DNA from 2 places in the Paenibacillus kyungheensis genome. Region 1 is predicted to be linked to the other one. Evidence: riboswitches for the same ligand, from Rfam matches in the RefSeq annotation. Region 1 holds a riboswitch; the other holds the start of a gene.

The links. Region 1 has a riboswitch for cyclic di-AMP ahead of PQ456_RS00400 (C40 family peptidase). Riboswitches for the same ligand answer to the same signal wherever they lie in the genome.
Region 2: it holds a riboswitch for cyclic di-AMP, as region 1 does, so the genes downstream of both, PQ456_RS21885 (hypothetical protein) here and PQ456_RS00400 (C40 family peptidase) in region 1, are expected to answer to the same signal.

The regions. Positions count from the first base shown of each region.
Region 1 is NZ_CP117416.1:83,443-99,342, reverse strand. Features, by position in the region: gene PQ456_RS00425 (S-layer homology domain-containing protein) at 1-4,192, opposite strand, end outside; gene PQ456_RS00420 (LuxR C-terminal-related transcriptional regulator) at 4,413-6,632, opposite strand; gene PQ456_RS00415 (hypothetical protein) at 6,619-6,870, opposite strand; gene PQ456_RS00410 (ATPase domain-containing protein) at 6,888-8,345, opposite strand; gene PQ456_RS00405 (YwhD family protein) at 8,706-9,218, opposite strand; cyclic di-AMP (ydaO/yuaA leader) riboswitch at 9,697-9,836, shown strand; gene PQ456_RS00400 (C40 family peptidase) at 9,849-10,322, shown strand; gene PQ456_RS00395 (GNAT family N-acetyltransferase) at 10,588-11,103, shown strand; gene PQ456_RS00390 (hypothetical protein) at 11,186-11,479, opposite strand; gene motA (flagellar motor stator protein MotA) at 11,676-12,494, shown strand; gene motB (flagellar motor protein MotB) at 12,487-13,329, shown strand; gene tadA (tRNA adenosine(34) deaminase TadA) at 13,609-14,097, shown strand; gene PQ456_RS00370 (GNAT family N-acetyltransferase) at 14,119-14,715, shown strand; gene PQ456_RS00365 (hypothetical protein) at 14,799-15,890, opposite strand.
Region 2 is NZ_CP117416.1:5,034,038-5,049,937, forward strand. Features, by position in the region: gene PQ456_RS21835 (immunoglobulin-like domain-containing protein) at 1-2,191, shown strand, start outside; gene PQ456_RS21840 (DUF1475 family protein) at 2,396-2,731, opposite strand; gene PQ456_RS21845 (aldo/keto reductase) at 3,225-4,160, shown strand; gene PQ456_RS21850 (DUF6526 family protein) at 4,373-4,846, opposite strand; gene PQ456_RS21855 (DinB family protein) at 4,984-5,484, opposite strand; gene PQ456_RS21860 (sodium-dependent transporter) at 5,507-6,883, opposite strand; gene PQ456_RS21865 (GNAT family N-acetyltransferase) at 6,982-7,551, opposite strand; gene PQ456_RS21870 (hypothetical protein) at 7,548-8,090, opposite strand; gene PQ456_RS21875 (hypothetical protein) at 8,114-8,434, opposite strand; gene PQ456_RS21880 (oxidoreductase) at 8,480-9,217, opposite strand; gene PQ456_RS21885 (hypothetical protein) at 9,299-9,694, opposite strand; cyclic di-AMP (ydaO/yuaA leader) riboswitch at 9,815-9,991, opposite strand; gene PQ456_RS21890 (hypothetical protein) at 10,403-10,861, shown strand; gene PQ456_RS21895 (universal stress protein) at 10,913-11,563, shown strand; gene PQ456_RS21900 (SDR family oxidoreductase) at 11,802-12,491, shown strand; gene PQ456_RS21905 (hypothetical protein) at 12,600-12,893, opposite strand; gene PQ456_RS21910 (DUF4153 domain-containing protein) at 12,943-14,529, opposite strand; gene PQ456_RS21915 (ABC transporter substrate-binding protein) at 14,927-15,900, shown strand, end outside.

The DNA.
Region 1 (15,900 bases):
GATCACCTGCAATATCGGTAATCGCAGCACCAGGTGTTGGCGTGGTTGGAATGACAACTCCACTATATGGTAGTGTAGTAATTTCGGTTTCCGTTCCATTCACCGTTACTCGTACGGATAGTTCACCCTGAGCATTCGGGAAGGTAAATACGATCTGGGCAGATCCATTACTTCCTGCCACTGCTGTTCCTAGAACGTTATTATCTTCGTCGTATACTTTCACGACTTCTCCTACAGCTACGCCTGTAATATCTACAGTTCCTTGATCACCTGTAATGTCGGTAATCGTAGCAGCTGGTGTTGGTGTGGTTGGAATATCGATTCCACTGTATGGCAATGTAGCAATTTCGGTTTCGGTTCCATTTGTCGTTACTCGAACAGACAGTTCCCCTTGAACATTCGGGAAAGTAAAGTTCAAAATCGCTGTTCCGTCTGATCCAATTGTAGCTGTACCTAATACTTGATCATCATCGCTGTACACTTTTACAATATCGCCTGTTACACCATTAGCAATATCAATTGTTCCTTGTGCACCATCGATATCAGATAATACAGCTGTTGGTGTCGTTGGATTTACTGGAATTGGGATACCTTGATAATCAAATGTGTTTACTGTTGTTTCTACTCCATTTACAACTGTACGAACAAACAATCTACCTTGAGCTTTCAAAAATTTGAAATTAATGATCGCTTGTCCATCGATATTAGCTACTCCTGTACCTAATACTTGATCATCGTCATCGTAGACTTTAGCTGTTTCTCCTTCAGTCATACCGATCACTGTGATTACTCCATCAACACCTTGTACTTGCGTGATCTCTGCTGTAGGTGTATCTGCGGGTGGAGCTACTTCTTCCGCTATATAATTAACATTTACAAGATTACTATTAATTTGATTACGAGATAAAATAACAGATACTTGTCCACCTTCAGGCAACAGAGCAAGTTGGATAGTCACTAATCCGCTACCATCGGCTAATCCTGTACCCAAAACAGTATTATTGGCATCTAGAACCCAAATCATATCTCCAGATTGCACATTACTTACTTTGACTGTATCGTTGCTACCAATATTATTAATCACTTGTACATCTGCTGCTAATAAAACTGGACCAGGTTCAGTCAGATACACAACAGGTGTAGGCACACTGTCTATATTGCTATGCGTATTTATCGCTGAAATCGTACCGCCTGTTGGATTTAAAGTAAGATTGATAGTGACATCTCCAGATGACGTTACTGTTCCTGTACCTAAAATTGATCCTGCTTCAGATATAGTGACTTTATTACCTTCTGGTAAGCCAGTAACAGTCACACTATCTGCATTGCCGGCATTATTGAGAACAGTAATCGCTGCGGCTGGGATAGGAGGTACAATTTCTGTTGGATAGTTTACAGAGACTGGCTGACTTTCTAATCCTAAATATTCTAAAGTAGCACTGACAGAGCCACCAGTTGGTATTAATGTTAAGTTGATAACAGTATTACCATTGGCTGGAGCTGTTCCTGTACCGATAAGATCTGAGCCAGAATAGATATTTACTTTTTGACCTTCGTCCAAACCTTCAATAGTTACGGTATCGTTATCACCATAATTGTTAGCTGGCACTATATCTTCTGAAGGAATAGCTGGTATTAAAACAGCAGCATATCCAACCTGAATCGCTGTACTTTCTATCGTGTTGCGAACCAGACTTACACTGATTACACCACCGTTAGGTGCCAAATCTGTATTTACTTTTGCTAATCCATTTGCATCAGCAGGACTTGTACCAATTAGTGTACCGTTAGCATACACATTGATAATATCTCCTGATTGTAATGCTTTGACAGTGACTGAGGAGTTGCCTGCAATATCATTCACAATAGCTACATTTTCTTGTAAAAGAGCAGCTACTACTTCTGTCGTATAGTTTGCAAGCGTAGGTGCACTTTCGACTCCATTACGAATCAAAGTCACTCCCACCGTACCACCAATCGGCAATAAAGTTGTATTTAATGTAGCTTTGCCATCAGCTTGTACAGTTGCAGTTCCTAATAATGATCCTGCTCCATACACATCAATACTATCGCCTGCTGTTAAGCCACTTACTTGCACAATATCGTTATCGCCCGAATTATTTGTCACTAAAATAGCATTAGCAGAAATAGCAGGAGTCACTTCTGCTCCATAAATCACTGTTGACGCAATACTTTCTACTCCTTGATTTGTAGTCGTTACGCCAATCGTTCCTCCAAGAGGTACCAACGTAACATTTAATAATGCAGTTCCTTGAGCATTAACTACACCTGTTCCAATTACACTTCCATTGCCATATACGGTTACAATATTTCCCGCAGTCTGTCCAGTAATTTGAACAGTATCCGAGTTACCAGAAGCATTGTTTACAGTAATATTAGCAACTGGAATAGCAGGTACAACAACGCCACCATATGGAATCGAAGTCGTTACACTATCAATCCCATTTCGTGTAATGCCTACTCCAAGGCTACCACCTAAAGGATTAACAGCTACTGGAATAGCAACAGTTCCTGTCACTCCAGCGGTTGCAGTTCCCAAAACAGTACCATTTCCATAGACTTTCACAATATCTCCATTGGTCAAACCACTAATTGTTGCTGTTGCGTTCCCTGCAACAATAGGAGAAAGTGAAATCTGATTAGTTAGTAGTGGTGTAACCACTTCTGCCAGATAACTGACTGCTGTTGGAGCACTATCTACTCCATTATGATTCAAACCGATATTTACACTCCCACCGATAGGAGTTAATACTACTGGAATTGTCACAGTACCTTGAGCATTGACGGTTCCTGTACCTAACAAACCATCAGCATTGTATACATTAACAGTATCGCCTGCCAATTGACCTGTTACGACAACCGTATCTGAAGTATTACCTGAACGATTGTTCACCTGAATATTAGCTGATCCAATAACAGGAACAGTAATCGAAGGGTAATTGACTGTTGTTGCTGCGCTTTGTAATAATCCTTGCTTGATTGTGACACTTAAACTGCCACCTGTAGGAGCCAAAACAACCGGCAAACTTAGGCTACTTGTTGTTGCTGGAGCAGTAGCTAATACGGTATTCCCTGAAGAAACCGTAACGATATCTCCTACTGTCAAACCACTTACTTTAACCGTAGAAGTACCTCCATACGAATTGGTTACTGTAATATTGCCAGAAACGATAGGTGGAATAACCTGCGCTCCATAACTTACTGTAGTTGGAGTACTTTCAATCGTATTTCGTTTTAAAGTAACACCTACGCTACCCCCATCAGGAGTTAATGTAGTCGTTACAGTAGCAACTCCACTTGCGTTTGCTGTAGCATTGCCAATAGCTGTTGTACCATTATAGACAGTGACTACATCTCCAGCACTTACACCTGTAACGGTCACTGTATCTTGATCGCCATATTGATTATCAATAGCAATATTAGCGGCTGGAATAGAATTTAGTACAGCACTACCATACGTAAAAGATGTTTTAGTACTTTCAGCAGTACCTCGAACCGTACTAACATTGATTGTGCCACCACTTGGAACTAGCGTTGCTGCGATAACGGCTGTTCCTTGCGCATTGACGACTCCAGAGCCTAGCAATGTATTGCTAGTGTTATAAACAGAGATAGTATCTCCTTGAGTCTGTCCTGTAACTTTAACCGTTGAAGAACCGACGACTACATTGTTCACACTGATCTGTGCAGAAGAAGGGGCAGTAGGAGCAGGAAGTATAGTAAAGGTTCCTTGCTGTGTTGCACTGCCTATAGAAACATTTAATGTATTTTTAGAAGTTCCGGTAAATTGATAATTACCAGCGGCTGGTAATATTTTATTATTGAGGGTCAACGTTGTAGAAGGTAATAAAAGAAGAGCTGCGGTAGTAATCGTAACTGTTTGTCCATTATTCGTAATTTCACTAGCTACCAAATTTCTACCGTTAATCTGGTCAGCTGTTGTTGCTTTAATTCCGGCAGGTAAAGTATACGTGATACTGCCCAGAAGACTAATTACATCTCCTAAATTATAAGTAACACTCAAATTAGCTGATTGTCCCACAACTTGTACTCCATCAGCAGAAGTAATAGTCATCGAACCTGCAGCTGCACTTGCGTACCGAGGCAAGCCTGTAAAAATCAAAGTTACGATTAAAAATACTATAAAAACCGAGTAACTCCGTTTCTTCATATTTTTCTCCCCTTTTGTTTTAGTTAAATTGCCTGTCGCAACAAATAACACATCTTGTTATAGCTTACAGATTCATTTTCCTAGAAACAGCGGCAGTTATATATAGACTTTATTTCCTATTTTATACATTTTAGGAAATAGGAAAACCCTCCTCTTTCTTTTTTTCGCCTATAAAAAGGAAAAAGATCACCCTTTTTGAAATAAAGGTGATCTTTTTTATTTAACCTATACTTTTGTTAAAAACAGCCGCAATTGCTTGTGCACGGTCGGTTACACTCATCTTATTAAAAATATTCGTTAAGTGATTTTTGACAGTATGTTCACTAATAAATAGAGCAGCCGCAATCTCTTTATTACTGGAAGCTTTGACGACTAGCTCTAATACTTCTTTTTCCCGTGGAGATAATCCAAATTCTTTGACGATCGCTTCCAGACCACGTCCCTCTGCTACTTCAGCAGTTAACGCACGAGGAACAGGCTTTTCTTCCATTAAGCTAATTTCCGTTTGCAAAGTATGACGACTAAGCATGAATAAACGGAACTGACTAATCAAACTAGGATCAATATTAGTAAATTGGGAATCATTCATCAACTGGATATCGTTATCACCTGAAGCAGCCAGAGCAAATACCAATACCATTGTTTGCCCGCCTTTACTATATGGATGAGAGGCTGGGCTATTTTGATTCTGTTGAATTTTCCTAAAATCTTCAATCATTTCTGCTTCTTGTTCAAACAAGTGAGGAAAACTACGTAAAGTGGCTGGATCTGAGAACGACATCAGACAGGCACGTGCAATCGTTTCTCCTTCGTCCTTACGTAATCCGCCCCATAATGCAAATTCCATCACGATTTTCTGTGCATCGGTAGCCAGTTGATATTGCGCTACATTCCACTCCCGAATCGATTCATGCAAAATATGAGCAAATCGATTACTGTTTGATAAAAACTGTTGGCGATCATAAAGTAGCTTCATAATGACACTGCCCATCGTTGCCAGAGCAGACAAAATCTCACGACATTCTTCGCCTTCTTGCTCATCTCCTATTGCAACAGCAAGTACAGCTCTAGTTTTGTCTGCATAAACGATAGGATATTCAATCATCAATGATGAAGGCACTGAACGATTCAGATATGAATTCGTTGCCGGTTGATTATTTCCATTTTCCAAATAGCGACGAGCAATATCGCGGGCATACGTTTCTCCGCGCGGGCTTTCCATACCACGAGCGACCATTTGCACTTTTTCGTCTTCACTTGCTCGATGAACAACGATTGACGCAGATGGACTCCATACCAGATTCAGACTCATATCCACCAGCATAAATAGAACCCGCTGAATATCCTGCACAGATACCATCACACTGGCTAGCTCCATTAATGGCTTAAAGCGCTGAATCTGCTTTTCCATACGGCTATGAGTAATATGGTTACCAATGTACCAACCAATTAAAGAGATCAATGTTTCTTCAAAACGAATATTGGTATTTGTTGATAATTTTTCTTCCAAACCGATTCCAAATAACAACCCGTAATTTTCATCGTCATACCGAATCGGAAAACATTGTACTTCATAGATCGAAGCTAATCCTTTTTGTAGAAAAAAGTGACTGCGTGGATCTCTACCTACATCTTTCCAGTGGCTTAATTGCTCGCTAAGGACTGCTTGACCAAGAAAACCTTCGCCTTCGTGGAAAATAGCTCCTTTTAACTCAGCGGCGGCAGGCCCTGTACTGCTCACAATACGATAAGTACCAGAAGATGTTTTTAAAGCAAATCCGAATACATCTGCCAGATCGCTAGAAGCAAGCACCGCTCGTGTCACTTCTTCTATAGGCATATTGCGACTGGAATCCGACCGCAACGTTTCATTAAGAGTCGTCAGACGTTCTGCGAACTTTTTCTCTTTGTATCCTGATTTCAAGATAAGCGCGATAGCTTTAGATAATTTATTAATCTTATCTTTTTTATATTCTATTTGCGTAACATCGTCTTCTGGTGTACTTTGTATTCGTTCTCTCATGAGACGGAAAAGTTCCGCAGGCCCTTTCAAATCCGGGCTATTGTAATTCACATGATCGATAATGTTTTGTCTGGTATTTTCTTGAATAATAATGCCTGCCCAGATATACATCTCAATCGGTTGCTGATCGATACTAACAGGTGAAATAATCCACTTGATCCCAGGTATCCATTGATCAGACAAAGCAGTAACTCGAAGCCTTTTCAACTTATCGATTTCTGTTTTTAACATACTTTCAAGTTCTTTGGGATACGTGATGAACAAATTAGCGATTTCAGCATCTGAAGGCGTGCTTAACAAATGCCCTTCATGATTTGTGATAAAAATAAATAAACCTGTAAGTTCTGCATATACATTTTGGAGTTCCTGACAGCTGTCCAAGTTATCATTTATAAAATAGCTTTCAATCATAAGCATTCATGTCCACTTCTGTTTGAATATAAGGCGTTTTATAACGATAAATAGCACGCGTACCCTGACCATTTTTTTCTAAAATCGATAATTCAGTCAAACGATCAAGCGCACGTTCAATTAAATGCGCATTGCGTCCAAGTCGTTTGGACATGCCCGTACTGGTTTCTAATGCATAAGGATTATTTTCAAAAAATAAGGTACATTCCATCTGTAATGTGATTACATCGCTTTCTGATACCATAAAAGCTTAATCCCTCCTTATACCAGCCGGACAAATGGTGTTTCTGAAATATTAGCTACGATGTGTGGTGCTGACACTCTTCCGCTTGGTGATTTAGTTACTTGTAAATACTGATAATTACCATCAACCCATGTTCTGATTACTCCATTACAAGTACGTTCCAAAAATGAAGCTGTCTCTGTTCCAATTTCACTAAAATTACAATGCGCCATTACAGTAATACCTAACGCCCGCCAAAGTGAAATTTCTTCTGAGAAGTATTTCACAACGAAATCTTTGCCACGTTCTGAAATAATTGTATTTAGATCATAATAAATGAACCAACGCTTATCACAAAGCTCTTCACATTCAAAAATAGGAGAAAGCTTTTCATTTAACGTATTAGCATATTCATCATTCTCTACATCATCTACACGAATAAGCGCTTTTTCTAATCCACTGTCTACAGCACGCTTATAGTGCTCAATAAAATGAGCTTTCCCTTCATCGGCAGCCTGACGCAAAGACACTCCAAACAAATCGATCGTATCGGCAAACATATCTAAAGTGGTATTACCAGACATCATCGTTACGGTACAATCATCGTCTTTGATACGTTGTGCATAAATAGAAGAAAGTAGATATCTATAGTTGGCTTTACTATTCGTATCGATCATAAAGACACTGCCTTTAGGAATACCACCCATCAACAGATCATCTAATGAATCAATACCTGTGGATAGCACTTCAGTTTCCTGTACCAATATTTTATCTTCTGCCATGGATAACGAAGGAATGATATATACTCCATCTTCGATAAATTTATACGTATGTTCACCTTCCAAAATTCGGGTACCACGCATTTTAAGCACTTCAATAGTACGCTTACGATACTTTTCCATTAAAGGCTTTAACGAAAGTCTGATAATCCCATCACAGATATAATTCTCGAAAGGAATATTCATCCCTTCTACTTCTGAATATTCTCTTATAAAAAAAGAAGTTAAAGCATGCTTGCGCATAATGTTACGAATGGTATAAACATTTGTCCTGGCTTCTTGTTCACTACTGAGTAAGCGAAATAAACTAATACTATCCATAACTACGCGTTTACAACCAATTTCTTTGATCATATGTTCAAAAAGACCATTGGGTTCAAGCATTTGTTCTAATAAAATCTCGGGTTCTATACAGATCACACGTAATAAGTTACGCCGTTCCAATTCTTTCAAATTCCAACCGAACCGTTCCATATCATCGTAAATTTGTTCAGGAAGTTCTTCAAATGTAATGTATATCCCCGGTTCATTATGTTTAATAGCACCTTCAACCAAAAATTGCATGCCTATTGTAGTTTTTCCTGTGCCTGGTTCGCCTTCCAGAATCACGACGCCTCCTGGCGGTATGCCTCCACATAAAATATCATCCAGTCCCGGGATACCTGTACTAATTGGCTGTTTTAATGTACTAATATAAGCAGCTTCACTTTTTTGCATGTAGTGTTCCCTCCATCTGTAGAATATTTTAGTCAAGCAAGGGACAGCTTCTTACGATGATAACTTTATCTTAATTATAGCAAGGCTTTATCGATAGAAGAAAGCAAATTTCCAATTTCGGTAAGGGCAGAAAAAGACGCATTGTATTCACAACCTTTTTTACCATATTTTACTTGTTATTATATGATATAAATAAAGATAATCCTACTATTTTGAATCCTGAATAATTGCTTTTAAAATATAATTCTTCTATAGAAGCTACATATTTGGAGAATGCTTCAAAACACTACGAATAATAAAAGACCGACGATCTGAGGGTCGTCGGTCTTTTGTGTAAATAGTAGACTATATAAAGTATTATTAACCTTCTAATGCTGTTTTAAACTCTTCAGAAGATTGGTTCCACCATTCTTCGTTATGAGCAACCAATAATTTTTTAAGGGCAGCTTTTTCTTCGCTTCCCAAACCTTCTAACATAATGCGACGCTTGATAGCATAATCCAATTTGTTCACATGCTCTGCGAGGATTTTCCAGCCTTTTTTCTCTTCTTCGTTAATCCACATTTCGCAAGCTGTAGCGCCAGCATAATTGACACCTTCAGCTAATTTATCGACTGCTACCCATACTAACCATACTTGACGACCACCATTTACTTCTTCGCGGTTAGTCGTAAATTTGATCCCTTTTTCTACTTTACTTTTGGCGTGCATTGCGCCAACATCGATTTTTGCTTCGCCATGGTCTATAATGATAGGGGACACATTATTGAGGTTAATCGCTCCTGCTCCAAAACCTTTGTGTTTACTGCTTTTTGCACTACTACTTACAATATTAAGTGACATCGACTTTTTACTTGGTTGATTTTCATCCATATCGTTCAAATACTCCTTTGTGGGGTCAGTATAAATAAGGTTATTATACATAGATTTATGGTTCGATTTATTATTCATATTGTATCGAATATTGCCTTAAAAGCCAATAAAGTCGATTATTGTCATCAATTTTCATAAAAAAAGGAAAAAAACGTTCATTATTGAGATGGATGAACCGAATAAAGTATATATAGTGATCACAATTCTTCATCAAAAGTCACTATATGAGCAAAAGATTAAAATTTTTTAACTTTTAAAAAGACGATAACCATAGGCTTTCACAGAGATTTAACACTAAAATACAAAAGTAAATCTTAAAAACAGATGAATAAACGTTTGCCAAAGTAAAAAACCTCTGGTAGAATAAATCCAGTGAGATTTTAGTAACAACTTTGTAAACTTTAAAACTAAATGCTGTAACCTTTATAGCAACTGAAAATTTTGTCGTTTTGTCGTAATGATCCGTGTACGGTACACACCAAGCTTTGAGCCAAATTCCGTGGTACCGGGAAACGGGGGAACCGTTTTGGGTGAATTGATCTTGTTTCGGAGGGATCATAGGGGAATACCTTCTACCGAATCCTTAAGCTAACCTCGTAGGCAATTGGAAGGGGACAATTGATTTTGAACATGAAAAAGAAACTAACAGCCGCAGTAATGGGACTTGCTATTGCATTTACGTCACTTGGAGTAACAAGTGCGCATGCAGATTCTAAAATGGATCAAGTTATCGATGGAGCTATTGGAACACCTTATCGTATTGGTGGAACATCTTTTAGCGGTTTTGACTGCTCGGGATTTACACAATATGTATTCAGCAAAATGAACATTGATCTTCCTCGCCAATCTAGCTCTCAATATCAAGTAGGCGAGCCTGTATCAAAAAGTGATTTAATTGCTGGAGATCTGTTATTTTTCAATACTACTGGGGCTGGCGTTTCACATGTAGCGGTTTATGTAGGAAATGGTAACTTCGCACACGCTTCTACTTCCAAAGGTGTGAGAATTGACAGTTTGAGCATGGATTACTATCAAAATCGTTACGTTGGTGCTAAACGTGTTATGAGCGATTCCACATATAACACCTTCGCAACTGACAATTAATCATCGTATTTACAACTCATATAAATGAACCTATAAACCATTGAAGATTCCCGCCAGAATCTTTAGTGGTTTTTTTATGTTCCTATATAAGTAAGACGTATTAAACATCCAATAGGTTACATAAAATAATAAATTTATATCAATTGTTCTTTATAATTATGTCTACTTATTATTAACCTACTCGTAATTATGGTAAACAGGATATTGCAAATTTTTTAAGTTTTTTTTATGGTATATATAAAGTACAGTCAGAGGAGGTTATGTCATGAGCTCACTGTCACATTCTATTTTTCATACGATTCCTTTGACAGAACAACATGCTGCCCAAGTATGTACATGGATATATGATCCTCCTTATAATATCTACGGCTGGATGCCCTGGGATCAAATGAAAGAATTAGGGATTGAGTTCGGTGATCCTGAGATTCGGCAACAACAGTATGTATCGGTATTGGATCAGACAGAACAGTTAGCCGGATTTGCTCAACTTTTTCCATTAGGAGATACGATACGCTTAGGGATTGGTATGCGTCCTGATCTTTGTGGTCATGGTTATGGAGAAGCTTTTGTAGAAGCTATTGTAAAAACGGCTCAAAACCGTAACGCGACAGCCGAAATCGATCTGGAAGTGTTGACCTGGAATCAGCGGGCTATCCGTACGTATCAAAAAGCAGGCTTTTATATTACAGATATGTATGAGCGTAGAACGCCTGATGGTATGAAGCCTTTTTACTGCATGGTCTATCAAGCACCTACTGATGCACGTTATCTTGATATATAAACAAACAAAAAGCACAGCTTAGATGATCTTCTAGTTCATCTGCTCTGTGCTTTTGCTATATACGTATTTTATTAATCTTTTGTTAGATCAAGGTCACAAATGTCATTTCTTCTTTGCCAATCAAAATATCAATGCGATGTGTGTCTGCATCATAGATGACTACCCCACTACCTACGTGGATCATAGATTGTGAGCCGAGCGCAAAAAATAAGTCTTCTGCCAACGCTTCATTTACTTCATTTCGTTCACCTTCAGCAAGCACTTCCCACTCTTGAGGTTCCATATCAAAAAACAAATAACTGTCTGGAATCATGGCTACTGCTGATGTTAAATCACTCAATATCTCTTCATAATCTCTTCCATGCTTAACGCCCATACTCAACCTCCCGATCTGTCGATATTGTTACAATTCCCAACTTATTTACATTATAACGCAAATATACACTAAAAAACTCTTAACAATGCAGCATATCTTGTCGATAAAAGAGTATCAGATGTTTTTGGAAAACACATCATTACATGGAAGTGGATGATGAGAGAGATAAACTATATACTCACGGACGAGGTGTATTATGCAAATTTCAACAATTATTGGTCTAATACTTGGTTTGGGTTCACTTATATTCGGTATGCTTCTAAAAGGTGCCCCCCTTATCAATCTGGTTAATAACCCGGCTGCTTATGTCATCATTTTTGTTGGTACAGCAGCAACAATCTTTATGGCTTTTCCAATGAATGAAGTTAAACGTCTTGGCAAATTGTTTAAAGTTGTTTTTGTTCAACAAAAATTAATGGACAAAAAAGATCTAGTAGGTATGTTTATGGAGTGGGCTTCTATTACGCGTCGTGAAGGTCTACTTGCATTGGAATCCAAAGTCGAAGAAATTGATCATCCTTTCCTTCGTAACGGAATGCGCATGATTATTGATGGTAATGATCAAGAGTTTGTACAAGATGTATTGATGGAAGATATTAATGCGACAGAAGAACGTCACCGTTCAGGCGCACTTCTTTTCTCACAAGCAGGTATGTATGCTCCTACACTGGGTGTACTTGGAGCGGTAGTAGGTCTGATTGCTGCGATGGCGGATTTGACTGACTTGGAAAAGCTTTCTCATGCGATTGCAGGGGCTTTTATGGCAACATTGCTCGGTATCTTTAGTGGTTATGTATTATGGCATCCTATTGCAACGAAGCTCAAACGTTTATCCAAAGCTGAAGTAGAAGTTAAGCTAATGATGGTAGAAGGCCTACTATCTATTCAATCCGGTGTATCTACTATTGCGATTAGCCAGAAATTAGCTGTGTTCTTAACACCTACTGAAAATGCAAAAATGAACAGCGAAGAAAGTAGCGGTGGGGCTGTAGGGGAGGCGGTAGCCAGTGAGTAAAAAAGGTAGACACGAGCCTCATGAAGAACATCCAGATGAAAGTTGGTTGCTTCCTTATTCTGACTTAATGACCCTTTTGCTAGCATTATTTATTACTCTATTTGCTATGAGTTCATTGGATGCATCCAAGTTTCAACAAATGGCAGCAGCGATGAATGCAGCGTTCACCGGTGGTACAGGTGTTTTGGATCAAAATGCTATGGAAGAAACCAGCGGACAAACACCTAAATCCGACGATAATGAAACACCTGCTTCTGCGGCTTCACCGGCAGACAATACTCAAAAAAGCAGAGAAAGTTTACGTGAAAAACTTAAACAGCAAGAACAAGAAAATTTAGAAAAACTAAAAAAACAATTAGATAGTTATATCAAAAACAATGGATTGAGCCAGCAGTTAGCTACCAAGCTCAATCAATCTCAATTAAGTATCACAATCAGTGATAATACGTTATTTGCTTCTGGACGAGCTACCGTAAAACCAGAATCTCGTATACTTGCCAAATCAATCTCTAATATTTTGCAACAATTCCCGAATTACGATATTATCGTGTCTGGTCATACAGACAATATTCCAATCTCGAACTCGCAATATGAATCGAACTGGAATCTAAGTTCAGACCGTGCACTCAACTTTATGAAAATTCTATTGTTAAACAACAAATTAGATCCTCGTAAATTCAGTGCAATCGGATATGGACAATATCGACCTGTGGCTAGTAACTCTACTAATCTAGGACGTGCAGAAAATCGCCGGGTAGAAGTATCGATTATTCGTAAGTATGTAGACGAAGATGTGAATCCTACACTTCAATCTATGGCGAACAACGGTAAATAACAATCAAACTAAAAAAAAGAAACTTTAGAGATCTCTCTAAAGTTTCTTTTTTATTTCAAAATAATAACGATAGATTGAAAATAGACAATAGTTTGCCTAAAATAGAATACGGGCTAATTTTTATCATTTAAATATAGTTATCCACAACTTTTTCCGCTAAAACGGTATCATTTTCGTTTTTCAAGAGTTATCCACAGTTCTATCCACAACGTGTTAACAACGAATATCTGTTCGATGTACAAGTAAAGAAAGTATCCACAGTGAAAGGTTGGGTTTATTATTTCTCAAGAAGTACATGAGTATTGGATGCGAGAAGCGATAGCCGAAGCTCGCAAAGCTGAACAGCTCGGTGAAGTACCGATCGGAGCGATTGTAGTCAAAGATAATGTGATCGTTGGCCGGGGTTATAATTTACGTGAAACTTCATTCGATGCTACTGCTCATGCCGAAATTATAGCGATTAGACAGGCGAGTGAAACATTGGGCGCCTGGAGATTATTAGATTGTACCCTGTATGTTACTTTAGAACCTTGCCCGATGTGTGCAGGGGCGATTGTACAGAGTCGTGTACCAACTGTAGTCTACGGAACTGTAGATCCCAAAGCAGGCTGTGCTGGTACATTGATGAATCTGCTACAAGAACCTAGATTTAACCATCGTACAGAGATCATTACAGATATATTGCAACCTGAATGTGCGTTACTATTAACTGACTTTTTCAAACAGCTACGCTTGCGACTCAAAAAGCGCAAACCGTTACAATCATAATTCTGTATAAGGAGGGGTTGTATGTCGCTAGAATTGTCTGATCGTACATTAGGTATTTATATTCGTTTACTTGAGCCAGAGGATGCCTCTGCCCTTCTCCAGTTACGAGTCAATAGTCGTGAAGCCAATCAAGTCTTTGAGCCAAGATATCCTAATGAGTTTTTTACACTTCCTAGTCAATTGGACTTGATCTATCGCAGACAACAAGAAGCCTGGGAAGATAAAGCGTATCTGTTTGGCTTATTTTCTTCAGAAGATCATGAGTTACGAGGTACGTTATCTCTGACACATCTAGTACGTGGTGTAGGTCAATTTGCAGACATCGGTTATTCTATGGATTCTAGTTTTCAAGGTAAAGGGTATATGACTGGTGGTGTAAAATTGCTTTTAGCGTACGCTTTTCGCTCTCTAGGGCTTCACCGGGTACAAGCAGGTATTTTGCCTCATAATATTGCTTCAAGGCGTGTACTGGAGAAATGCGGCTTTCAAGCAGAAGGAATTGCACGTAAGCTGGTCAAAATCAACGATCAGTGGGAAGACCACCAGATGTTTTCGATTTTAGAAGAAGAATTTACGCGTCTCTCAACCGATTCTACAGTAGATACTTCTACATTATAACTAAACTGACTGGTATCTAGATTGATTTCACACATAAAAAAAGCTCACTGCGTATAAGCAGTGAGCTTTTTGCTACCAAATGATTAGTTACCACCGTACATGGAACCAACTTGTTTTTGGAATTCATCCATTGTTACAACATCAGCATCTGCTGGGATACCAATAGCAAATGTTTGTTTTTCGTTGATTTTGGAATACTGACTGCTACCATCTACAGACAATTTCACATTCTGCTTAGTATCAGGATCAGAGAATACAGCATCCATTACCATTTGTTGATATACAGGGAAATCATCTTTGTTGATTGCTGTATTGATATGGAATTGGTTTAGAGTCAAATATTTATCCAATTCGTTGACAGATTTGCTGAAGCTGTTTTGAGAATCTTCAGATTGAAGTTCTTTTTTCATTTCATCAATATCTGTTTGTTTGATATTCAAAGCATTACGATATTCTTCTTTAGACAATACATCCAGTACAGCTGGCAATGCTTGTTTTACGAAGATTGTTACTGCTTCTTTAGCATTATCATTTGTTACTGCGAATTGAACTACTTGTTTTGCATCTACACCTTCAGGAAGAGCAGCATCTTTTGTATCTACATCTTTGAAGTATTTAGCTTGGTCATATTTGTCTAACACTGCATTAGACAAGTCTTGAGTTAATTGTTGTGTTGTAGCTGGGCTTAAAGGTTTGTATTCTTGACCTTGTTGAGCAGCCAATTCTTTTAGATCCAATTTCAAGAATTTACCTACTAATGTATCAGGCAAAGCCAACATTGGGATCTGTGGAATTTTGATATACAGAACTTCTTGAGTCATAACCATAGGCACTGTAAATGTCATTGCCATATCGCCGCTCAATTTCAATTCCATCGTCAATTCCGTTTGCATAGGGTCACCTTGATATACCCCTGTTACGTTAAATTCTGCATTTTTAAGTAAACTTGCGATTTGTGCACTTTGAGCATCTGTTGTAGCTTTGCCATCAGCAGTAGTAAAAGATAATTCATTTACTTTCAACTTAGTTGCAATTGCATAAGATGTCATTTTAGCTGCGTTGGTTGTTGCCGCCTTTACCGCTTCTTTCGGTTCAGCTTTCTTTGTACAACCTACAAGTGCAACTGTAAGTATCATGAGCATAACTAACAGCCCAAGTGTCATTCTTTTTTTCATTTTGTTACCC
Region 2 (15,900 bases), 310 kb from region 1:
AGATCATAAGTATCTGCAAGACAGTGAATTACTGCCTTATACAACTTCAGATTTAGAAGAATATAGCACTCTTTATTACACTGCGCCTAGTCAAGTGTTTAATCCATCCAGTGAACCTATTAATCTCATTTCTACTCAAGGTATGAAAAATGCTACATCTATTACTGGACTTGCTTTAGATCAACAAGATCGTTTGTATATTGCTACTACTACAAATGATTATTTTAGCGAAACATCGACTTCTAATATTGTTCGTCTATCTGGTGCCAATCTGAATCCTGAATTGGTTGCATCTTATCCAACAGTCATTCGCGGTATTACGATTAGCCAATTTGGTAATTTATATGTAAATGTGGGATATGCCTACTTGTACAAAGCAAAAGCTTCTTTACTTCAAAATCTTCCTGTTGCAACACAGAATTTTGAAATGATGGGTGAAACAAACTTTGCTTATGGTGTTGCATTCTTACCAGACCATACAGGGTATGTAAGTTCTGCAAAATCAGGTACATTGACTAAACTAGACTTCTTGGATGAAGCAGAAGTGATTCCAGTAACTGGCATTACTTTAGACAAAGCAACATTAGATTTCAAGAAAAAAAGCGCGGCTCAAACATTAAAAGCAACTGTTACTCCTGATAATGCTACAGATTCTACTGTATTATGGATCAGCAGCAATCCAAGTGTAGCTACAGTAACTGACGGTGTTGTTACTCCAATCGGTAAAGGTACAGCAATCATCAGCGCTTACTCTGTATCTCAAAAAGAACTGTTCGCAAGTGCAACAGTAACAGTCAAAGAATCCGATGATAAAACATCTTCTTCAGGTGGTTCACAAAAGATCACACTTGATGTAGATGATGGTAAAGGCAAAACAACGATTCCTGCTACAGCAGTGGTCAACCGTACAACTCAAGCTAATGGTCAAAAACAAGATCAGATCACATTCTCAACTGATAAAGTGATCGAAGCGATTACGAAGCTAAAAGATGCTGCTCAACAAACGGTTCGTCTAGTTGTTCCAGATGCTAGCGATGAAGTATCTCAAACCGATATCACTTTACCGTTAACAGCAGCGAAAGATTTGAAAAATGCAGCAATGAATTTAGAAATTAGCACCAACGATGCGAAATTGTCTGTTGCTTCTACTTCATTGAACAATATTACAAACGATCTTTATTTCCACTTTGTACCACTCAAAACAGTAGCACAACAAAATGCAGTGGCAAATCGTGCAAAACAAGAACAGATCGTAAAACAAGCTCTAGGCAATGGTGATATCTCTGTAGTGGGTCGTCCAATGACCATTGAAACGAATTTGCAAAATCAACCGGTTCAATTGGTAATGCCGATCGACAACAGTGCGATTCCACAAGATGCAACAGCCAAACAACAATGGTTAAATCAATTGCGTATCTTTATCGAGCATAGTGATGGTGATCGTGAATTGGTACAACCAAGCGTAGTGGATTATGGTAATGGTCAGACAGGTCTACAATTTACAGTTAACAAATTTAGTACATTTACGATTGTAGATATGCAGAACCTGGCATCTGCTCCAACGAATAATTCAACAACAGATAACAACAATGTCAATACAGATACAACGGCTGGTGTAGTCAAACCTGCTTATATCCAGGGTTACCCGGATCAAACATTCCGTCCAAACAACAGCATTACTCGTGCGGAAATGGCTTCCCTATTGTATCGTTTACAAGCAACTGCACCAAAAGCATCTGCTAGTGGTAACGGAAGTTATTCTGATGTATCTGCTACGTTCTGGGCACATCAAGCCATTGCTTCTATGCAATCCACTGGACTGATGAAAGGTCTAACAAACGGTAAGTTCGCTCCAGCTCAACCGATCACTCGTGCAGAGATGGCTGCTATTGTAAGCCGCTGGCAAGGTCTTAGCGGTGCAGGAAGCTCCTTTGCGAATGATATCAACGGACACTGGGCAGCAAACGATATCAAGCGTGTAACAACGGCTGGATTGATGCAAGGTGTATCACCTTCTAGCTTCCAACCAGATCAACCGTTAACTCGTGCTCAAGCCGTAACAATTTTGAACAAAATTTTAGAAAAAACAGCTAACTTAACAGCTGGCAACAAAGCATGGAAAGATGTTCCTGCTAGTCACTGGGCTTATGCAGATATCATGGAAGCTTCTAACTCCTACACTTTGAAATAAGTAGCGATTAAGAAGACAAATGAGCATTGTATCATTCAAAGGGCAACCTCCTATTCGTAGGAAGTTGCCCTTTTTGATTTGTCTTACGAATTGTATTGCGAGTCGTCTTGTGAATGATCATTTTAATAATAGTAGAACATTGTTCATTTTTTAAAATCACATTGCAATTTAGCGATTTTTTTCATCTAGTTTTATATTCATTTTCTAGTGCCCTATTACTCGTTTGCCATAAAAGAATTTATTCCAATCTCCATCGCTATGACGTAACGCTAGATAAATATACAGCGACGTGGAGAAGTTACCCAGACAGATACATAACAAGATCCACAGAAGTAATTGCCAACCCGATTCTTTGCGAAAAATCATCCAAGAAATAAATAAAATCATCCCCACATAAAAATCGACCAGCACCAACCGACCCCATAACAATGACAACAACATTTGCCCTTCTACCAACACATCCCCAAATACAGCTCCATACACATTGCTACAGATCATCACAATAAATAAAACCAAACTCAACACCTTAGCCGTTTTCATTGATCCTCTTCTCCTACCTTCCCTCACGTACATGTTCATTCCCTACACTGACCCGATCCTATAGAACATATCTGATAACCATCTTCTTACCATCTATTTTCTTCCAATTCTATTCATCCAACTACCCTATACATCCTCTTACTCCACACCATTCATAACTACACTAACTCCTAATTATATACTCTTTCCCTTCCTGCCCCTCCTCTTCAAGGAGAGGAATCATTCACACTTGTTTTAAATTACCCACCCCCATGCCTCCTCGCACAGAGCGGAAGAAAATAATTTATTCTGAAAGTCGCCTTTGAAGTCCAATCCCGACTGCTTGCCAGTCATTCAAGGGATTAGACTTCACCAGCGACGGCAAGAACAAATTATTTTCTGGAGCGGTGACTCTCCAATTTAAAACCCAATTATTCCGATATTTTAACTCCACATGATATTCTGTTAAAATAGAAGAGAATCAAGTAAAGAGATCAAAGGAGCTGAATGAATCATGACTGAAAAACAACAATTAGGTAAAAGCGATCTATGGGTAAATCCAATCGGACTGGGTACGAATGCGGTTGGTGGACATAATATTTATCCTAATTTGGATGAAGAAGTCGGTAAAGAAATGATCCGTACTGCACTAGCAGAAGGAATTGATTTTCTAGATACTGCATTCATTTATGGACCTAAGCGCTCTGAAGAATTGATTGGTGAAGTGCTTCAAGAAACAGTTAAGCGTAAAGACGTTATTATCGCTACCAAAGGTGCTCATAAATTTACAGATAGCGGCGAAGTGGTGATTGATAACTCACCTGAATTTCTACGTGCAAGTGTAGAAGAAAGTCTACAACGACTACAAACCGATTATATCGATTTATTTTATATTCATTTCCCTGATGAACATACACCGAAAGATCAAGCTGTAGCCGAGCTGAAAAAGTTGAAAGACGAAGGTAAAATTCGGGCGATCGGTGTATCTAACTTCTCGTTAGAACAGTTAAAAGAAGCGAACAAAAACGGCGATGTCGATGTTCTTCAATCTCATTACAATCTGTTCCATCGAGATGCTGAACAAGATCTATTACCGTATACCGCTGAAAATGGAATTACATTTATTCCTTATTTCCCGCTTGCTTCAGGATTACTAGGCGGTAAATATACCAAAGACACCAAGTTCGATGATATTCGTGCAAATAACCCACTATTTACAGGTGAAGCGTTTATTAATAATTTAGAAAAAGTAGATAAACTTCGTCCGATTGCACAAGCCAAAGGTGTCGATATTGCTCATATTGTATTAGCATGGTATCTTACACGCGATTCGATTGATGCTGTTATTCCAGGTGCGAAGCGTGCTGAGCAAGTGAAAGACAATCTTCAAACGCTACATGTACAATTAACACCACAAGAAATTGCACAGATTGATACCATTTTTAGCTAATTGATTATCTGTATTCTAAATAGCAAAGCCGAGCGTCTACATGATCTGTAGTGCTCGGTTTTTTGGTATGGTTTCAATTTTTATCGTATCTATTTGGAGTGATCGAGGTATGTTGCAACAAAAAAAGCCGCTCTGTAGAGAGCGACTTCAGGCTATATTTTATATCATTTCGATACACATCATAAGTTGATAAGTATCATATTCGCTATCGACTAGATACGCATATGATCGGCGCGCCAGTTCGTAATCGCATTTTCGATATCTGAACTGGATAGATTCTCATTGGCTGCACGTTCGGATAATGCAGGAAATTCTGCATCACTTGCATAACGAAGTGCAATAATTTGAGCTTTGGATAGACGAGGGTCTAATTCTTTACCGGTTAAACGGAAATAACGGAACTGTTCTTCGATACGCACAATGCGATCTTGCGTTTTGGTCGCATAGACTCGAATCCGCGGAATCGCAAAAAATAAACAAACCATTAATATTAACAGTAACCATGATAGCAATACATGCTCATCATAACGAATCGCTTCGACCCAATAGATCACAGTTAGCACAAACGTTACTAATAAAAGAGGCAAAGCCACAAAATGATACGGCCAATCATAACGAATCGATTTCTTCTTCGGTGGTGTTGCCATGATTACACATCCTTTTTCTACTGTAAATGTAGTTCCCATGTATTATTACACCAATCCCTGGAAATACTACCATGATCACAAAGAAAGAAAAGAGATCGACGGCTCATAGCAGAACACTTTTGCTTATAAAGAAGAAATAATACTCACCACAATCATACAAAGACCTGATGTATACGTTAAGCAGGATATCCGCCGCCCGGTGGTGGCCATGCGCCAAACAGACGACGTAACAATACGATTTCGCCCAAATGATACGTATTATGTGAAGCAATATTACGCAACAATCCAGCAGCCGTTTCCCCCGGGAAATGAACTAATGGTTGCTCCAGATTCATCGTACGTGCTAACTCACAAGCGTAATCGATCCCTTGCAAAAAGCGATCCAATACATCTTGCCATGTCGCTTCATCGACAGCTTGGACTTCTGTAAGCCAACTTTCGCTAACATTCGCTGGCAATTGAGGCTTTTCACCGCGTAAATGAGTCAACATAAAATCTTGCCAGTAACTCATATGACTAATCAGTTGGTAAATTGTATAAGGAGAATGTTCTAGCACACGACCGGACAATTCTAGATCGACATCCGACAACGCGCGCGCGATAGGTAAATGCCCTCTTTCTCCGATCAAAGACTGTACTAACGCTTTGGAAAAAGCTTCTTGAGAAGAAATGGTCATATAAATGCTCCTTTTTTCGTATTTATTCCGGTTGAGGCGGTTGAATAATGCCTATAGAAAATAAGAAGATCAGGATAATTAAGATCGGTGCAATATAACGTAAAATAAACATCCATGTATCGTACCAGAATCCTGATAATCCTGCTTCTTCACCTGCACGTTTCCATGCATATCCGGTAAAGATCGTAACAATAAATCCGCCCACAGGCATCAAAATATAAGAAGTGACAAAGTCGAATACATCAAAAATACTTTTGCCATCCAATGTGATAAAGCTAAGAACACCCCCGACAGATAACGCAGCAGGAACACCGAGTATGAAAGAGAAAATACAGACAATACTCGCTGCTTTTTTACGAGTCCAATTCCATTGTCCCATCGCATACGCTACAGGTACTTCGAGAATAGAGAAGCATGAAGTAATCGCCGCAATCGCTAGCAATAAGAAGAATAGACCGCCAAAAAAAGCACCTAAAGGCATTTGCGCAAATGCCGCAGGCAACGCCATAAATGCTAGCCCTACCCCTTGATCCGGTTTGAGTCCATAAGAGAATACTGTAGGGAAAATAATCAGTCCTGCTAATAGTGCATAGAACAAGTCTCCTGCTCCAATCGCAAGCGCTGCTTTACCTAGTGATTGCTCTTTACGTACATAAGAACCGTACGTTAACATACAACCCATTCCAAGTGATAGCGAGAAGAACGCATGTCCTAGCGCTGTTAAGATCGAAGCCCGACTTAACTTATCAAAATCAGGTGCTAAGAAAAACTCTACCCCTGCCGCTGCTCCAGGCAACGTCAATGAACGGAACATCAATATAAGCAAAATAACCAAAAACCCTGGAATCAGAATCTTATTGTATTTCTCAATTCCGCCAGATACCCCTTTAGCTATAACGATACCTGTAATTAACATTACAACCGCTTGCCAGAACAACGGTGCATAACCACCAGCAAAATTCGTAAATTCTGCTGTAAAATCAGTATTAACATCAGACAGACTACCGCTAAAAGATAATACCGTATAATGCAGTGTCCATCCTGCTACCACACCGTAATAACACATAATCAAGAAAGAAGTCACTACTGGAATCGTACCGATCCATTTCCAATGCTTCTTCCCTGTAATGTTGAAAAGCGAAGCCGCAGCATTACCCCGTCCACTTCGACCAATCGCCATTTCTGCCAATAGAATCGGTAGACCTACTACGATCAGACAAATAATAAACATTAAGAAAAAGGCAGCCCCGCCGTATTTACCGGTGATATATGGGAACTTCCACATATTCCCCAGACCTACTGAACTACCAATCGCTGCCAAAATAAACCCGCTTGTTGAAAACCGTTCGATCTTACCACTGCCTGTACTTGCTGAATCTGAACCTTCTTTTTGTGCCATAGGTATACTCCTTATTAATAAAGTGAATTATGCCTATGTTACACAAAACGTTATATATTGTCCATGAAAAGAAAGTAACAAACTGAAAAAAATCATGATTATTCGTTTTTTTGCTGATTATTAAAGCAATACGAAAGCAATTGTTGCTGATCTTCATCTGTTATTTCGCGCTTACTGTACTGATCCTTTGTATATTGTGACAATATATTGTTCCAGAACGATTGAGTATGATGATTTCGTGAGGATGCATTGGTCTGTAGTTCCCAATCGCCTCGATATTGGTCAAATACGTGAATAGCTGCTTGCTGAGCGACTCCTTGTCCACGAAATGGACGCATAACAAAAAACTCGTTTAAGTAATATTGCGCTTGAGAACCATCAGGGATATAAGGAGGAGTCGCTATCAAAGCAAATCCAGCAGGCACGCCGTTCACACGAATAATCCACGGATATAGAACCCCTGGATGTCGCCACCAGATCAGAAACGCATCGCTTTGCTGGTGAAGCGTAGCATATTGTTCTTCATCAAATATGCCTTGTGAATTCGGCTGACGCTCCCATATCTCTGACAGATCGTACAAGTAATATGGATACATATTGCATATGATATGTGCTTCTTCTTCCCGGCACAGAGTTACCTGAATATGGTTGTTCGTATCGTGATTCATCTTATTCTCCTATCTGCATCATCTGCCGGATTCCATTTCCATTCTATAATGACATAATCGCTATATTCACGCCGTATCGTGGCTCCGCACCGCTCGATATACGTATGATGTAATTTGGCATAAGAGCGTTCATTTTTGAAAATATGCGCAGCCAGTAGACGATATCCTTCAGCCGATAATGTATCTCGCAACAGCGTAATTACAGGTACAGCTAATTTGAGATCTTGATAATTGAAATAGATTTGAAAATCACTGATATAGACCGCATCCAGCCCGCACCCTTTCTCAGAAGGATCATCTTCTGACTCGGTAGGCTTAGCAGCTTGTGAATATGTGACCTTGAGATACCCGATCAACAACATCGAAGCAGGCGAAATGGTAGATTGATCATCCGATACAATCGTAGAACTATCTGTAGACCCTTCGAGCGCTGGTTCTGGTCTGTGCATATAGATATTTAGACTATGGGAGTGCGGTTCAAATGCAATATAAAAATCGCCAATTACACGACTGCACAGTGGAATATACCCGTCTGGCATAGAGCACTCCTGCCTGTTATTCATTATTTTTGTAGAAATTGAATTGTAAATTGAATCGCTTCTAATGCTTCTTGCACAAATGCTTTATTTTCTTTTTCCCATTCATTCGGATCGTCCATAAATGAATCATCTAACCAATCTTCAAGTCCAGCCACGATTTTGCGACGTTCATTAGGTGCAGGTGCTTTTCCACGTAATGCTTGAATAGCACTGCGCATCACTTTGCAAGAAGATTGGATAAAAGGATAATCGTCTTTATCCCATGCTTTGGCATTATCCATATCGTAAAAAGCAATCCATTTTTCGATAATTGAAGCGGCTTGCTTTGGTTCTAACTGAGGCATATTGCTATTCTCCATTTCTATAATTAAAAATTGAACTATAACCTACTACGATCTCGCTGATTTGCTCATTGAAGCGGAGCGACTCTGGGACTCGTCTGCGATTCGTTGCAATTGATCTGACATATATATGTGAGTACCTGACTTGGAGGTCTGAGCGATCCGATACATCGCTCGTGCAACGTCACTTGCTTCGATACCTCGATATTTGCGAAGAGGACCTATCATTAGAAATGATAGTGCTTGAGAGACTACAGCACCGAATTGCTCTCCTGCGCGGCTATTTTTGCGTTTGCCTAGCAATAAGGATGGACGAACAATCGATAATGAAGAATAACCAACTTGTTGTAACCGTTGCTCCATATCTCCTTTGGTACGTGTATAAAAAATACTGGATTTGGGATCAGCGCCCATCGAGCTGATCACGATAAACTGCTTGGCTCCTTGTTTGTACGCCACCATAGCGACAGACACCGGATACAATACATCAATCTCGATCATCTGCGCTTGCGTTCCTGCTTGCTTAATCGTTGTACCGAGACAGCAAAAGACATCATCTGCTTTCATCTCTGCTCGATAATCTTCTAATCTACGATAATCCACTACGATCTGTTGCAACTTCAGATGTTGTAGTTGTTGCACAGGTTCACGGACAAGAGCAATCACTCGTGTATATTCTGTGCTATCTAATAACTGACGCAACAACTTTTTGCCCACAAGACCTGTTGCTCCAGCGACGAGTGCTGTTTTACCGATCACAACGATCATCTCCATTCTGCGCATCATCTTGGTTCTCTATCTTCTTTATTATCAAGATATCACCGACAAATTGCAAAATAAAATGATCGTTGGATCAGCAGTCTTTTTTTATAATAAAAACGAAGCGCTACTTCCATTGGTATGAATAATATAATCTGCACCCAAACCACGATAAATTAAGCGTGATTGGCTGCCTTCTGTAATGACATATAGCTTATCAGATGTCCATGCACGACAGATCTGGATATAACGACAACATAACGGTAGACTACGTTCAAATAAATAGATTTTGCCAATATTCAATTGCGGGATACGCCATAAGTCTTGTCGCTGAGTATCTATTACTAGAATATGCTCAATACCTATCTTTTCAAATCGAAGCTGATCTGCCTGACTGTTCACTATAATAGCAAACGGTATTTTTTTAACTTTGAGTAATTGAATAAATTGCTCCCCTGCTACTGTAGCAGGCGATACCAGTACAAATTCCTGTTCGTACTCCATGCGTGTTCGCGCTCCTCCACTCATTGTAGACAACAAAAAAAAGCCGTTAGAAGAGGACCTCTTCATCAGCTTCTAAGACAGGAGCAAAAAAGCCCCTGATATGGCATAGATGACTGTTGTCGTCTCTCTTATTGCAGCTTACGAGGTTAGCTGACGGATTCGGAAGTAAGAGTCTCCCTACAGATAGATCAACCTGAGCTGTCGTCTCTGATTCACCCCTGAATAGATCTCTAATACCCTGTCTATTCGTATGGTTCCCCCGCTTTCTGAAAGGTCTAGATTTAGCCTTTCAGCCATTAAGCTGTAATGAACTTGAATGAAATCATACGCCCGCCTTTTTCGTTTGTAAAGCAGTCTGACTCTTCATAAGGAGTGAATTTGAATCAATTCCTTTATCTTTTGAGCAGTATGCTCTTATTTTCATCATTCCATCCTTCTTTTTCTGCTGTTTGCGCAGTATTTATATAAACGGTTGTATCAGCAAGCATGATAGCCATTAGAACGTGATTGAGACCAATGAATCCGATTACATCGTTATTTTCAAGCATATAAAGCCTATTAAAAGCTTAGATTTGATTTTACTTCTACCCTTAACGGTACTATGATTGCTAACAATATCTGACATCAAAAAAGTGTGCCGGTTACTGATTTATCTGGTTTTACTATGTATAGAGATAGCGATTTTATTTGAAGGAGTGTAGATTTGAGATGAGTTTAATTTCGCCGATAGCGCCTGCTAGCAATACTGTATCCACGGTGGATCTGGCTACACATCATATTCATTCGATTGAAGTGTTCCAGTATGATAATCATCTGCTTGCGTTACCTGATATGGATGGGTATCTGCATTGTGGGCTGTTAAAAATAGCAAGTCATGGGATTACCGGTTGGGCGGAATATTCGTTTACCGATCAGGTTCAACATTTAGACCTGGTGAAATGGTGCCGGGTATTCTCTACGCTGAAAAAATGCTCGCTACAGCAAGCACAATCTCATATCGCTCAACATCATGCTAGCTGGGGAGATGTGCGTAGTCAGGTGATGGTAGAGGCTTTAACTGATCTATGCAATCGTCTACAAGATCCGCCCGATGTATGGGCATCTTCTGATATACTGGTGAATCATGCTTTTTTGTTAGATTATACAATCGCTTATTATTCCTTTTAAATAATTATGGTTAATGGATCATAACTACCTCAATAAAGGAGTGTATCTAGCTTGAATTCTGAAAAGATTATGGTCTGTGTGTATTATGGACCCAATGGAGAACGATTGATCAGGCGTGGTATTCATTTATCTCAACTTATTCAGTCTCCACTTTGTGTATTAAGTGTAATCGATCAACCTCTCGATGAAATGGATCAACAACAAGAGAACTATGTAGCGTTATGGCGTAAATTAACAGAAGAAGCTGGCGGTCATTTTGTGCTTTTAGAAAGTAACGGACAAGAAGCGGCTGATATTATTACTTCTACCGCTCAACAACACGATATTACGCAACTTATTATTGGACAATCGGCTCAGACTCGCTGGCAAGAAATTATAAAAGGTTCGATCGTAAACGATCTACTGGAAAAGCTGGGAGCGATCGATCTACATATTGTAGCGGTACAGCGTATGCAAGCCCATCTCGAAGAAACCCATGAACAAGGCGTAGATGTAGACGTGATTCAGACTTCGCGCGGATACGAAATTGCGTATGAGACGCATGGTCGACCGATCATTACAGAAGGTATCTTTTTCAAAGATATGCATACAGACTTCGATAATGGATTGCTCAAATTATGTATCGACGGGCAATATCAATATCTGAAAGTATTCAAAGGCAAGTTGATTGATGAATTGGTATTGGAACCTCATTCGGTGTAATATAGCGACTGTCGATCATATATTCATTACTAGCCTGCAATCCCTTCATCTATCAAGGGGTTGCAGGTAATTTGCTATGCGATCAGGGGTATCAATTGGAATATATTTTGATTATCAAAAATTTATATTCAAAAATGTTGTTAACTATAATCTTTCTCACTGTGCTCCTTACCTAGACATGATAATGTGAAGTTGTTCCCTTCCACTATCTCATATCAATAAAGGAGTTTATTGAATTATGAAAACAGGATTTGTTGTGATTACAGGCGCGTCGTCAAGTATAGGAGAAGCTACTGCCAAACTTTTTATCGCTAAAGGACATAATGTATTGTTACTTTCTCGTCGTGAAGATCGATTAAAAGCATTTGCTGGTCGTCAGGTGATGAAAGCGATTATTGATATTACAGATCGACCTGCTCTGGATCAAGCGATTGCAGAAGCAGAAGAACATTTCGGTCCGGTCAAAGGGATTGTAAATAATGCAGGTCGAATGTTGCTTGGTGATATTACGACTCAAGATCCAGCAGAATGGCAAGAGATGTATAATACCAATGTCATTGGACTTCTGAATGGGATGCAAGCTGTACTTCCATCAATGATTGAGCAAAAGTCAGGTACTATTATCAATATCAGCTCGATTGCAGGTAAAAAAACATTTGCCGATCATGTCGCTTATGGTGGAACCAAATTTGCTGTTCATTCAATCAGTGAAAATGTACGCGAAGAAGTAGCTCCGCACAACGTACGGGTCGTTACGATCTCTCCTGGATTAACTGAGACCGAGTGGAACGATCAGACGACCGGAGAAAAAGCTAAACTCAACTTAATGCCACAAACGATTGCAGATACGATTTACTTTGCATTCAGTCAGCCTCAAAGTATCAATATTCGTGAGATCGCTCTAGCTCCAACGCAACAACAAAGTTAAGTGTATTGACTATAGATATACGATCAATGATGGCTCTAGCATAGAACAAACACCATAGACTATATAAAAAAGCCCTCCTTTGATATGGAGAGCTTTTTGCGTTATATATTAATGAGTTTCCCCTACAATCGTCACATCGGCTACATAAGAACCTGCCCATAATAAAAATGTAAATCCTTCTTCTAACGGATCATCGGGATCGGTCAGAAATTGAACTTCTGCATACGTATTCCAAGAATCTGGCAATGATTCTGTAATTCGAATCTGGATATTCCATCCTTCCTCTGTAGGATCAACAGTAGAAGAATACAAGTCTACATTGAGTTGTTGATCGGTTAACCATTTCTGCTGTGGCAACGAAGTGGGATCTATATTCCATTCGATCAATGCTTGAGTTACCATCATATTTCGCTCCTTTGGTGCTGTAAGATAATATACTTTTCGATCCAAATTAAGAAGATCCATCGCTACGAAGCGCTCGTATTGCGCGGTAATCTGCCCAGTTAATCGACTGCCAGGATTGTTCTTTTTCAAATAAATAAGCTTTATCCTGACGGAAATAATGCTGAGATGCAGGCAACAGTGTCGCACTTCGCTGTAACAATACAGGAATCGCATCACTGGACAAATTGTTGAGATAATCGAAATCAATCTGTCCTGTCTGTTCATATCGATCTAAATTCTGCACAGCGATAATTCGATCCATCCCTACATAATTCACAACCACATAAGCGGTAAGCGCAAGCACGATATAACATTTGACAAGTGGTACCTTTTTCCAATAGATATGCAAGCCTGCGACCAGTAATAATACACCGAGAAAGATCATAAACGCATGCACAAGAAAACGGGTATACGTATATCCATAAGCTTGTTCATATAAGATAAGACGGGCAAATGCTGAATATAACATCACACCAGAGCAAATCAGTAAAATATACAACATACTATTGTTGATACGGCGCAAGATCAGATTGCTGTCTGCCATATACAAAAGTACACATACCATAATTACAAAGTTCAATGAAGTCACCATGACCAGTTCAACAAATCCACTGCGAGCATACTCTGCATAAGAATGCCCATCTGGAATCTGCCCTTGCCCTGCACCGAATAAGTAAGAGAACTGCACCACTACAAAGAGCACATACACGATATTAATCAAGATCAGTATCGTCGCCATAATAATAGGATCAATGCGTATGGGATGACGCTTAGCAACAGGAGACGCTAATAGCGGTTGCGGTCCATAGACAGGCGGAACAGGTGAAGATAGACCGACTCCAGAGGCAGCAGAAGCTGAACCGGGTAACGGTTGTTGTCTATAATCAACGACTGGCGGATAGATATAGGGTTGTACAAATCCCCACAAATATCCGAAAAAGATCAGTCCTCCAATCACAATCCATAGCACGCGAAAACTACCTTCTCCAAACGACAGTCCATCAATCCAGTTCGGCAATGTAGATAATAAATTCCCAAATATGCGATCAGCCGATGTTAGCAGACTGATAATAATCAATAGTAGCGGAAAGGCAATCACCAGACCGATTAATATTTTGGTTACGATTTTCTTTTTTTCCTGTTCCATTTTGCCTGTAGCAGCATTTTTGAGTATACGAAAAGGAGTAACCCAATGTCGTACTGCTTGTGGAATCACATGATCCAGTGCGTCGATCAACAGCTTGGGACGATGCCACGATAATCTGCGATGACTTAACATATAAGCAAGATGCAAAAAGATCAGACAAGGCACAAACAAAGCATTCAGTACCATAAAAATCGGATTGGTGAACAATCCATATGTGAGTGACAGTAAAATAATAACGGTCATCGCAAAACGGCTAAACCATGATCCTGCACGTAGCTTGTCCCCTGCATAAGTGTACATATACAAGTAAAATAAAAGAATAAATACCGGATACGAAATCCCCAGGCTATGCCCGTAAAATAAATACTGATGAACAGTCGCCAGTCCCAACGCGCCAAGCAAAGCAATCCACGTCCGATGCTTAGCCACGATCAATTTCTCGTACATTTTCGATCTCCTTTTTTTGAAAGTGCATCACTGTAGTAACCTATTTAGCTAACATATCCTATTTTTCTTATGGTCGCGCTTATCATCTGTTAGGTTTGTTGTTATTTTTATTGTAGATGATAAAATAAGAAGATAAAGAGAAGAATTATTTTATTAAATTTCCTATTTTAATAAATATATATTTCTAGCCTGCCCGCCCCACATTACAATCATTGAGGTGTCTCCATGCTCGGAGCGGAGGGAAAGAAATCGTCCGTAAGAAGCGAAGCGTTCGCCTTTGTAGCCGGATTTTGACCGCTACAGCGGTTATCCAAAAAATCCGGCTACAACAGCGATCGACAGGATGATTCCTTTCCCGAAGCGGTCCCTAGCATGTAACCCAAGGAGTATAATCCCTATGAAATTACATCATCAGTTTTTGTTATTACATTCACAGTATGGTCAGCATAGCGAAGTGCAGATTACATTAGATGAGTTAGCGACTACATTTGAGTGTACCCATCGTAACGCACTGAATTTAATCACACGAATGACAGAACAAGGATGGATCCAGTGGAGTTCACAACGTGGACGTGGACGGCGATCGACACTGACTTTTATTATTCAGCCTGAAGAAATTGCTATTGAGTCGATGATGCAGACGATTCAGCGCAAAGACATTCAGCAGACGTTAACCGAGATTCGGCAATATGCTCAATCCTCTACCTTAGAAAATCGGGTACAAGATTGGCTATTTGGCTACTTCGGCCCTCATTCCGAAATACAACGCAATCGACAGGTCGATACGCTACGATTACCGATTCGTCAGCAGATTCATACTGTCGATCCGCTATATATGAATTTGCTAGCCGAATCGTTTGTATCCAGTCATATTTTTGATGGATTGGTACGACAAGCTTCACATTCACAGCAGATTATTCCTCATCTTGCACATGCCTGGGAAGTGAATGAACAACGTACAGTGTGGACATTTTTTCTACGAAAAGAAGTCATGTTCCATCACGGGCAAATGATGACAGCAGACGATATTGTGTATACATTTCAGCGATTGATGGAGACTTCGCAACCGATGTTGTATCGCTTTATCGCCAAACAAATACAGTCTGTACAGGCACTCAACAACAATACAGTGCAGATCATATTGAAGCAACCGAGTGAATTGTTTTTGCCTTTTTTGTGCACCAGTCGAGCGGCGATAGTACCGAACGGATTGAACCGAAGAGGAGAAGAATTATTCGGAGTGAAGCCTAGCGGTACAGGCCCTTTTCGGATGGTAGAAATGAGTAAAGATAACTGTGTGCTGGAAGTGTTTAAGCCTCATTTTCAAGGACGAGCGCATCTGGATCAGGTGGAGATTATTCATATCCCATG